Regions from separate parts of the Priestia sp. J2 genome, predicted to be linked through region 2. Evidence: riboswitches for the same ligand, from Rfam matches in the RefSeq annotation. Region 2 holds a riboswitch; each other region holds the start of a gene.
What was found. A riboswitch is a leader RNA that binds a small molecule or an ion and turns the genes downstream of it on or off. The one in region 2 is predicted to bind cobalamin.
Positions count from the first base shown of each region.

Region 1: another riboswitch for cobalamin. It lies ahead of LJY09_RS09550 (ABC transporter substrate-binding protein); the one in region 2 lies ahead of nikA (nickel ABC transporter substrate-binding protein).
Region 3: another riboswitch for cobalamin. It lies ahead of LJY09_RS24190 (ribonucleoside-diphosphate reductase subunit alpha); the one in region 2 lies ahead of nikA (nickel ABC transporter substrate-binding protein).

Region 1 is NZ_CP086208.1:1,904,632-1,907,806, reverse strand. Features, by position in the region: gene LJY09_RS09555 (adenosylcobinamide amidohydrolase) at 1-426, opposite strand, end outside; gene LJY09_RS09550 (ABC transporter substrate-binding protein) at 515-1,474, opposite strand; cobalamin riboswitch at 1,733-1,866, opposite strand; gene LJY09_RS09545 (thioredoxin family protein) at 1,957-2,271, opposite strand; gene LJY09_RS09540 (YpjP family protein) at 2,460-3,062, opposite strand.
Region 2 is NZ_CP086208.1:485,466-488,640, forward strand. Features, by position in the region: gene LJY09_RS02590 (tautomerase family protein) at 1-369, shown strand, start outside; gene ftsZ (cell division protein FtsZ) at 729-1,733, shown strand; cobalamin riboswitch at 1,736-1,926, shown strand; gene nikA (nickel ABC transporter substrate-binding protein) at 2,070-3,175, shown strand, end outside.
Region 3 is NZ_CP086208.1:4,675,293-4,678,467, forward strand. Features, by position in the region: gene LJY09_RS24190 (ribonucleoside-diphosphate reductase subunit alpha) at 1-1,896, opposite strand, end outside; cobalamin riboswitch at 2,029-2,215, opposite strand; gene menC (o-succinylbenzoate synthase) at 2,494-3,175, opposite strand, start outside.

The DNA.
Region 1 (3,175 bases), 1.4 Mb from region 2:
CTGTGACAGCGTTTTTGTTTTGGCTTCTGTAGCGGCAATAAAAAGCTGTAAAAACGCCGCATCCGTAAGCCTGCCTTCCACGAAAAAAAACATATTAATTGTACCGGGAGAGGAATAGAAAGGGACAGCTTCGTCAGCTGTAATATCCACTGCGTTTCCTACTCCAGCCGTTATCACGGAAGCTACTCTTACTCCGTAGCCTTCATAACAGTAAATCGCTCTTTCTTTTAACCAAACCGCTGTCATCAACCCTACGATTTGCTCATGGCGCACATTTTCTTTCATCAAATATTGCTCATACTCTAAAGAAGGAGTATCTGAATAATAGTCTTTATGAACAAATCGATTGTAAAAGGTGTCCGTTTCCGTGATGCCTGTTCCTAAAACGCCTGAGCTGTATGTTTTATAAGAAGTCTCGGTTTTCATGATTAAAAGCTCAGGCCGTTCTTCAATTTTAAGATGTGAAAAGGGACCAATCCCCTTTTCAATTCGAACTGGAATATGGTCCCTCTTTTTATTTATTGTACACCTCAGGGTATACTGCTTTTGCTAAGTCCTCTAAGCCATCTACAATACGAGGTCCTAAGCGGTTGATTTTGTTTTGATCAACCTTTTCGATGTTCCCCTCTTTTACAGCAGTCATGCTGCTCCAAGCGGGACGCTTCATAATCTCATTTTTGTCTGCATCATACGTTGCGATAATAACGTCAGGGTTTAACTTAACAACTTGCTCTTCAGAAAACTTAACCCAACCCTTTTCACTAGCCGCTACGTTATCAGCACCGATCATAGTAAGCATTTCGTTCATGAACGTACCTTTTCCTGTTGTATAAATCTCAGGAGCTCCCGATACCTCTATCCATACTTTTTTACGATCTTCTTTTGAAATCGTTTTTGCTTTTTTCTCAATTGAAGCTACTTTTTCTTTCATGTCTTTAATTGTTTGATTAGCTTCTTTTGTTTTACCCGTTAATTTACCAATTTGCGTAATAGAATCATAAACCGTATCAAACGTTGTTGAATCTTTTACAACAAATACCGGAATACCCGCACTTTCAATTTGTTTAAATACTTCATCTGAAACGCCCATACTTGAAGCGTGTGCCAGCACTAAATCAGGATTTAAAGCAATAACTTTTTCTGCATTAACGTTCATATCTCCCACCTGCGCTTTTTTCTTTACGCTTTTAGGATAATCATCGTTGCTTGTGACACCGACTAATTCTTTTTCAAGGCCAAGGGCATATACAATCTCCGTATTACTTGGCATTAATGAAACAATTTTCTTAGGCTGTTTTTTCAACGTAATTTCTTTATCACGCGCGTCTTTTACCTTCACTGGAAACGCAGCTTGTGACGTTTGTTCTGTATCTTGCTTCGTTTTTTTATCACTGTTGCTTTGGCTGCCTGCACCGCATGCAGCAAGTACGATGACTAACAGCGCAATAATGGAATACGAAAGCCATTTTTTCATCTAAATACTCCCCCTATATATTGTTCATTGTGAATACGAAACCTCCACGTTAAAGAAAAAGCAAATGATCATGCAAAAAGCAGCGCTATCCCGTTTTTTCCGCTTTGACTATGTATACTGCTCGGCAGCAGCTTCAAAATAAAAAAGCTTTACTTTCAATTGAAAGCAAAGCAGGTAACGTCAAGATAAGCAGGAAAAGAATCCGTTCACTATACTTGATATGTATGTTCATTACCCTGCTTCACCCTTCCTCGAAGGTTTCACAGCTAACAATAAGGCAGGTCTCCTGACTTACGCACAAAGCGCTTACAGTGGCGGGACCGCGCTGGTTTTTCACCAGACTTCCCTTTTCACTCAATCTTTAAATTGAGACCTTATTGCTTTACGATTATTCACTTGTCCTAGTATACCCCACTCATCGAAAAATGGAAATAGCCATTCTCACAAAAAAAGCTGCGAGAATGCTCTCGCAGCTTAGGGAATTAAAGAGTTGCTAAAAATTCACGGACCGCTTCAGGCGTTTTAGCATTTGCACTGTGCAGGTGCGCAATTTTTTCACCGTTTTTATATACAAGAAGAGAAGGAATACCCATTACATTGTTTTCAGCAGAAAGTTCTTCAAACTCATCCTTGTCAATTTTAAACCATGCTTTATCTGTATTTTCGTCAACGATTTCATCAATAAACATATCCAAACGTTTGCAATCAGGACACCACGTTGTCGTAAAAATCCCAACGCTTAGTGTTTCATTCTTAATTTGTTCGCGAAATTGTTTTTCTTCCGTAAATTGTTTCATTGTGTTACCTCCAGCGTCTATTCGTTCCTTCCTACAATTCTATAGTAAGAAGTCTGACTTCATTATAAACGATTTTTTTATCGTTGTGCTAATGTTTCAGCTTATTTAGACCATAACGGTTTTAGACGTAAAAAAATGCTAGCTTAAAAAAGCTAACATTTCGAAATTGTAGAATGTTGTGTCTATTATCAGCTGAACCACTTAGGCGGCATGTTTCGGTTCCAATAAATTTTCCCTAAATCATAATGCTTTTGAAAATTATCTGCGGCCGCATGATAGTGAAAATTAAACCAGTATCCATCTTTTGGAGGATTTTCACGCCGTACATGAAACCGTATTAAGTCCTGACCGGTTTCCCGGTCATATACATGGAAAATCTTTTCACCGTAGCCAGCAGCAGGGTGCTCGCTTATCTCGAGATTCTGAATTGACTGTTCAAGTTCAGTGCCAATGTCGGTCAGCACTTCTTCAATTTTAGGTAACACTGCTTGACGAAATTCATCTTCAATGACAGGACCAATTTTTGTTCCGAATTTTTCCACTGACTGTTTTTCAGCTGATTCCATTGCATACGTAACAAATGATGAAACGTCTTCATATTTTGGTTCTTCATATGGCAAATGAATATCTTCTATAACAGCTGTGACAGGAGTTGTTTCTCTTACATACCCTGCTTTATGTTGCTTGTCCGCTTTTGCATCATCAACGTATAAATATTCTGGTGGAGTGACAAGCCCAAATGTAAATACTGTAATAAATACAATTAGCATTCTTTTTATCCATCTAGGCATTCGTATCTTTCCTTTCTCATCTTTTCCCATATGGTCTTTTCATATTGTAAAATTCATTATCATAACTCACTAGGTATTGTAACATACTTATTAATTTTTTACCTATATTTGCT
Region 2 (3,175 bases):
GTAATAGAAGGAAGAGACGAAAAAGAGTTAAAAACATTACTAGACGCTACTCATCGAGCGATGCTAGAAGCCTTTGGCGTCCCAGAACGCGATCGTTATCAAATTGTACATCAGCATCCTGCTCATGAAATGATTATTGAAGATACAGGTCTTGGCTTTGAGAGAAGCAAGGATTTGGTTATTATAAGTGTGACGAGCAAACAGCGAACAGAAGAGCAAAAACAAGCTCTTTACAAATTAATTGTAAAAGAGCTGGGAGAAAGCTGCGGAATTCAGCCAAGCGACATTATGATTTCAATTGTTGAAAACGGTAATGCTGACTGGAGCTTTGGTATGGGAGAAGCTCAATTCTTAACTGGGAAATTATAAAATGGTTTATTATCTAGAGAAGCCCTTATTTCTAAGGGCTTTTTCTCATTTTGTCTATAAAAATATTATTCTCTTAGTCACATCTTACTCAAAATTAAATACAGACATCTGTCAAATGAATGATACAATAAGCTTATATGCCGTTTTGAGTGGGAAAACCAAAAAAGAGTTCGGCGTACTAACTTCGGAACAACAATAATTTTACATAAAGATGTAAAGATTTAAAGGTTAAAAGAGAAATGTATAAAATCTGTAAAACAAAAGAACAGTTACGCGTTAAACATAGGAGTAAAAGGTTCTTCACGTGTTTTTTCGGATAATAAGAGAAAGTAATTTTGATCATTGAGGAGGAACTTAGAATGTTTGGATTTGATGGAGATGTATCGCCATTAGTGCGAATTAAAGTAATTGGAGTCGGCGGTGGAGGAAATAACACCGTTAACCGTATGATTGAACATGGTGTACAAGGGGTAGAATTTATCGCCGTTAATACGGATGCTCAGGCGCTTAATTTATCTAAAGCAGATGTGAAAATGCAGATTGGTGCGGCATTAACGCGAGGATTAGGTGCAGGAGCTAATCCAGAAGTAGGAAGAGAAGCTGCAGAAGAAAGCAGAGAGCAAATTCAAGAAGTACTGCAAGGCGCAGATATGGTATTCGTAACAGCTGGCATGGGGGGAGGCACTGGTACTGGAGCAGCTCCGGTTATTGCCCAAATTGCCCGTGAACTAAATGCTTTAACAATTGGAGTAGTTACTCGTCCTTTCAAGTTTGAAGGAAATAAACGTACCAAGCAAGCAGTAGGCGGTATTACTGCGATGAATGAATCGGTAGATACCCTTATTGTCATTCCAAACGACCGTTTGCTTGAAATCGTTGATAAAAAGACACCTATGCTTGAAGCATTCCGTGAAGCAGATAATGTTCTTCGCCAAGGTATTCAAGGTATTTCAGATTTAATCGCTGTTCCAGGGCTGATTAACCTTGACTTTGCTGATGTAAAAACAATTATGTCTAATCAAGGATTTGCGCTTATGGGTATCGGACGAGCTTCGGGATCAGATCGAGCAATTGAAGCAGCGAAAAAAGCGATTTCTAGTCCGCTGCTAGATGCATCGATTGATGGAGCAAGAGGCGTGCTGCTGAACATTACGAGCGGCAGCAGCCTGAGTCTTTACGAAGTACAGGAAGCAGCAGATATTGTCACGTCCGCTTCTGATCAGGACTTAAATATGATTTTTGGATCTGTGATTAATGAAGATTTAAAGGACGAAATGATGGTAACCGTTATTGCCACTGGATTTGATGATGAAGATATTTCACCATCAGCTTCCACTTCTAGAGTTTCAAGAGCACGCTACTAAATTAAATAACCAGCTTTTATGGTGGCAATTGTTTTTCAATTGCCTTAAAAGGGAATCCGGTGAAAATCCGGAGCGGTCCCGCCACTGTAACAAGGAGCCTTATGTCAAAAAGCCACTGTCTATTTAGAGACGGGAAGGCGGTATAAGGCAGTGACTTGAAGCCAGGAGACCTGCCATAAATCGCAGCACACAATAACCTACGAGGATAGGGAGGTGTTTTGGCAGAATCAAAAATACGATAAACAAGGGATACGTTTATCTGAATTTGTTGTGAAGGCAAGCACTTCTTTTTAGAAGTGCTTTTTTTGTGTATTAAAATAGAAGGTGGAAAAATGAATGATAAATAATAAAAAACTTGTATCTATGATATTTCTCATGTTACTTTGCCTCACTGCTTGCGCTCCTAATGAAGAGAGCGTAAGTATAAAAGAAAGAAAGAAAACGGATAAAAGTGTGACGTTTTTATTTAATTTTACATCTGCAACGCTTGATCCTCATACGGACGATAATTATACAGCAGTTCGTGGGGGAGTAGGGGAGACGCTTGTTAAAATCAACGACGATTTAAAAATAAAGCCTTGGCTTGCTGAAAAGTGGGAAACGAAAGATAACGGCCTTACATGGACATTTATGATAAGAAAGAACATCACGTTTCAAAACGGAAAAGCGCTGGATGCAAATGCCGTTAAGTCTTCTCTTCAAAGAACGATAGACCAAAGTTATGCGATGAAAAACGCTTTAAATATTAAAGAAATGAAAGCGAACAGTCATGCGCTGACAATTACATTAAAAGAACCAATGCCTAAATTTCCTTCTGAATTAGTGCATCCAAATACAGCTATTATAGATGTTAATGCTTCTAATATAGCTAAGAAGCCCATTGGTACGGGTCCATTTCGCGTCTTGTCTTTTGATCAAGGAAATCAAGTAAAATTAGAAAGATATGAAAATTATTGGGGTGGAAAAGTGAAATTGAAAAGTGCGATCTTTGGATTTAACGAAGATGCTAATGCGCGAGTTGCTGCTCTTCAATCTGGAACAGCCGATATTATTTATCGCCCGCCTTTAGAAAGCTTGGGCACTTTACAAACAGATCCGTCTTTTAAAGTAAGTGGAGTACCTAGTGTGCGCACCCATTTATTGCTTTACAATCAAACTAATGACGCATTAAAAGACGAAAATGTAAGAAAAGCTATCGATACCTTATTGAACCGAAAAGAAATTGTTAGCAGCATCATGAACAATCAAGCGGCAGCGGCTCGAGGTCCATTTTTACCCCAATTTCCTTTTGCTGATAGTACTGCTAATGAGCAAAGAGGTATGACATCTGCTAAAAAATATTTAGAGAAAGCAGGCTATCAAATCAAAAATGACAAAGCAATCAAAAATGGAAAGCCACTATCGCTCTCTCTTGTCACATATAGTTCTTTGCCAGAACTGCC
Region 3 (3,175 bases), 880 kb from region 2:
AATAGATGTTGATGAATTAGGTGCTACAGCCATTAAATATCCATTTCTTATCCCATTGCTTTGAACTTCGCTACGCAGTTCACTCCACGCTTCGCTCGTGTATTCACGTGTTTCAAAATAAGCGCCTGACTCAAAATCTGAGCCTTTAAATAATGGATATGCGCCTTTTTCTTTAGCTAAGTTCATGCTTGCCTGCACGGTTAAGTAAGAAATTTGTTCATACAATTCATCGCAATATGCTACCGCTTCATCTGTCTCCCATGCTATTTTCTTTAAGGCAAGCAAATGGTTCCAGCCAAATGTGCCAAGCCCTACTGCGCGGTACTTTTGATTCGTTAGCTTTGCTTGAAGTACCGGCAAATCATTTAACTCAATAACATTATCAAGCATGCGTACTTGAATTGGAATTAAACGTTCAAGTACATCTTCAGTTACGGCTCTCGCTAAGTTAATAGAAGAAAGATTACATACAACAAAATCGCCCGGATTCTTTGTAATAATAATTTTTCCGTCTTCCGTAATTTCCTCTGTTACGACCGTTGTACTTTGGTTTTGCGTGATTTCTGTACATAAGTTACTGCAGTAAATCATGCCCGCGTGTCGGTTTTGATTAGCTCGGTTAACCGTATCACGATAGAACATATAAGGAGTTCCGGTTTCAAGCTGCGAAAGCATAATGCGCTTGAAGATCTCAATAGCAGGCACTGTTTCTCTTGAAAGCTGTTCATTGTTTACACACTCAGCGTAACGAGTGCGGAACGAACCGCTGCCTTCTTCTTCATCATAAAAATCTTCTAACGAGTAGCCCATCAGCGTACGAACTTCGTGAGGATCGAATAAGTGCCAGTCTTCACGTGCTTCTACTTTTTCCATAAACAAATCTGGCAAACATACGCCAGTGAATAAATCATGCGTGCGCTGGCGTTCATCACCATTGTTCAAACGCGCGTCTAAGAATGAAAAAATGTCTTTATGCCAAACATCTAAATATACAGCAATAGCTCCTTGTCGTTGACCTAGCTGATCGACACTTACAGCCGTATTATTTAGCTGTTTCATCCATGGAATTGTTCCTGATGATACGCCTTTAAAACCTTTTATATCACTTCCTCGGCTTCTAATATGACCGAGGTAGACACCAATTCCGCCTCCATTTTTACTAAGCGTGGCCAAATCTGTATTGCTATCATAAATACCGCGTAAGCTGTCATCAATCGTATCAATAAAGCAGCTAGATAGCTGTCCGTAGCTCTTTCCTGCGTTTGAGAGTGTTGGTGTGGCAACCGTCATATATAGACTAGAAAGCGCCCAGTACGCTTCTTTTACTAATGCTGTTCGATTTTCTTTCTTTTCTTGAGACATCAGCGTCATAGCAATGATAAGAAAACGTTCTTGCGGTAATTCGTATACACGCTTATCATGTGATGTCGCTAAATAGCGATCTGCTAATGTCAGCAATCCAATGTATGTAAATAAACGATCGCGTTCAGGAATAATGACTGAAGCAATTTCATTAATTTCTTCTTCTGTATATGTTTTTAATAGCTGTTTATTATAAATGCCGATTTTTGTTAGTTCTTGAATAAGCTGATAAAACGAACCGTACTTCTCTTTTTTATCATAACCTCGGTTGTCCGCTGCTTTTCGATATAGTTCGTTTAAGTAGACGTCTGCCGCCACGTACGTCCAATCTGGTTCTTCCATTGAAATACGCTCTAGGGCTGCCAAAATTAGTACGTTTGCAACCTTTTCGTCCGTCATATTTTCCTTTACTGTAACAGTTTGAATAACCTTTTCCTCATACAAAGAAAAATCAAGTTGCGTAAATTCTTTTTTTAAACGTTCAATATATGCAGTTAATTCATGTAGAATTGTAGGCTTTAATGTATTCACCATAAATATGGCTCCTCTCTTCACTTCAAAATAAAAAATCGCTCACCGTACCTCGGTGAGCGAATAGAACGAAGATAGAAGAAGACACTAAGTCTTTTCTCAATCCTCGCTCTACCCTCTCACCTCCCGAAGAAGATAAAACGACATAAAAAAGGCAGGTCTCCTGACTTATGCTTCTTTTTACTTTAAGGCCTTCCCATGATGTTTACTCACAGTGGATCTCCTTATTTCATCAGCATTCACAGTTGCGGGGACAGCTTTGGATTTTCACCAAATTCCCTTTTAAGTCTTTTTATCAGACACCTTTTTCACTGGAAAACACAAAATATAGTATTTTATTATTGTTTAACAAACAACATATTGTGTTATGTTATAAACACATTATATAGGACAACTTAGAAAACTATCAACCTATTTTCAAAAATAATTTTGTTTTTTACGATAAAATCCTTCGACTTTTTTCATCAAACTACTCCATCATAACATGTTTTGACACGCTTGATGGAACAATGTGCTCTTTTTAAAAAATTTGTCCTATTTTTCTACTAAACATTGCCAACATCAATAAAAAAACCGTTTTTCATAAAAAACGGTTTTTAATTATTTGTATTCTTTTTCAAATGCTGTGATTGTTTTGATAAACTTTTTATCAATATCGTATCCTATCCCCGGTTTTTCCTTCACCTTTATTACTCCGGCTTCTACCTCTACTTCGGGCTTAATAATATCTTTTTCCCAATAGCGAGACGACGCAGAAATGTCACCTGGTATCGTGAAAGAAGGCAGTGTGGCAAGGGCGATGTTATGAGCTCGTGAAATCCCGGCTTCTAACATTCCGCCAACCCAAAGCCTTACACCGTGTAGGGCGCATAAATCATGAATTTTTTTTGCTACAGACATTCCGCCAACTCGACCGATTTTCACATTGATAATCTTGCAGCTTTTTTGTTCGATTGCATGACGTGCATCTTCATAGCTCACAATACTTTCATCTAAGCAAATCGGCGTCTTCATTTGCTTTTGTAATAATCGATGATCAAGGATATCATCCGAACTTAACGGCTGTTCGATCATCATTAAATTCAATTCATCTAGTTTTTTCAATGAATCACTATCGCTTAACGTATAGGCTGAATTGGCATCAGCCATAAGAGGAATGCTTGGAAATTCATCTCGAATTTGTTTCAGTAGCTCATAGTCAGCGCCTGGCTTAATTTTCACTTTAAAGCGCTTATAACCATCTTTCATATAAGTCTTTATTTGTTCTTTCATGATGGAAATA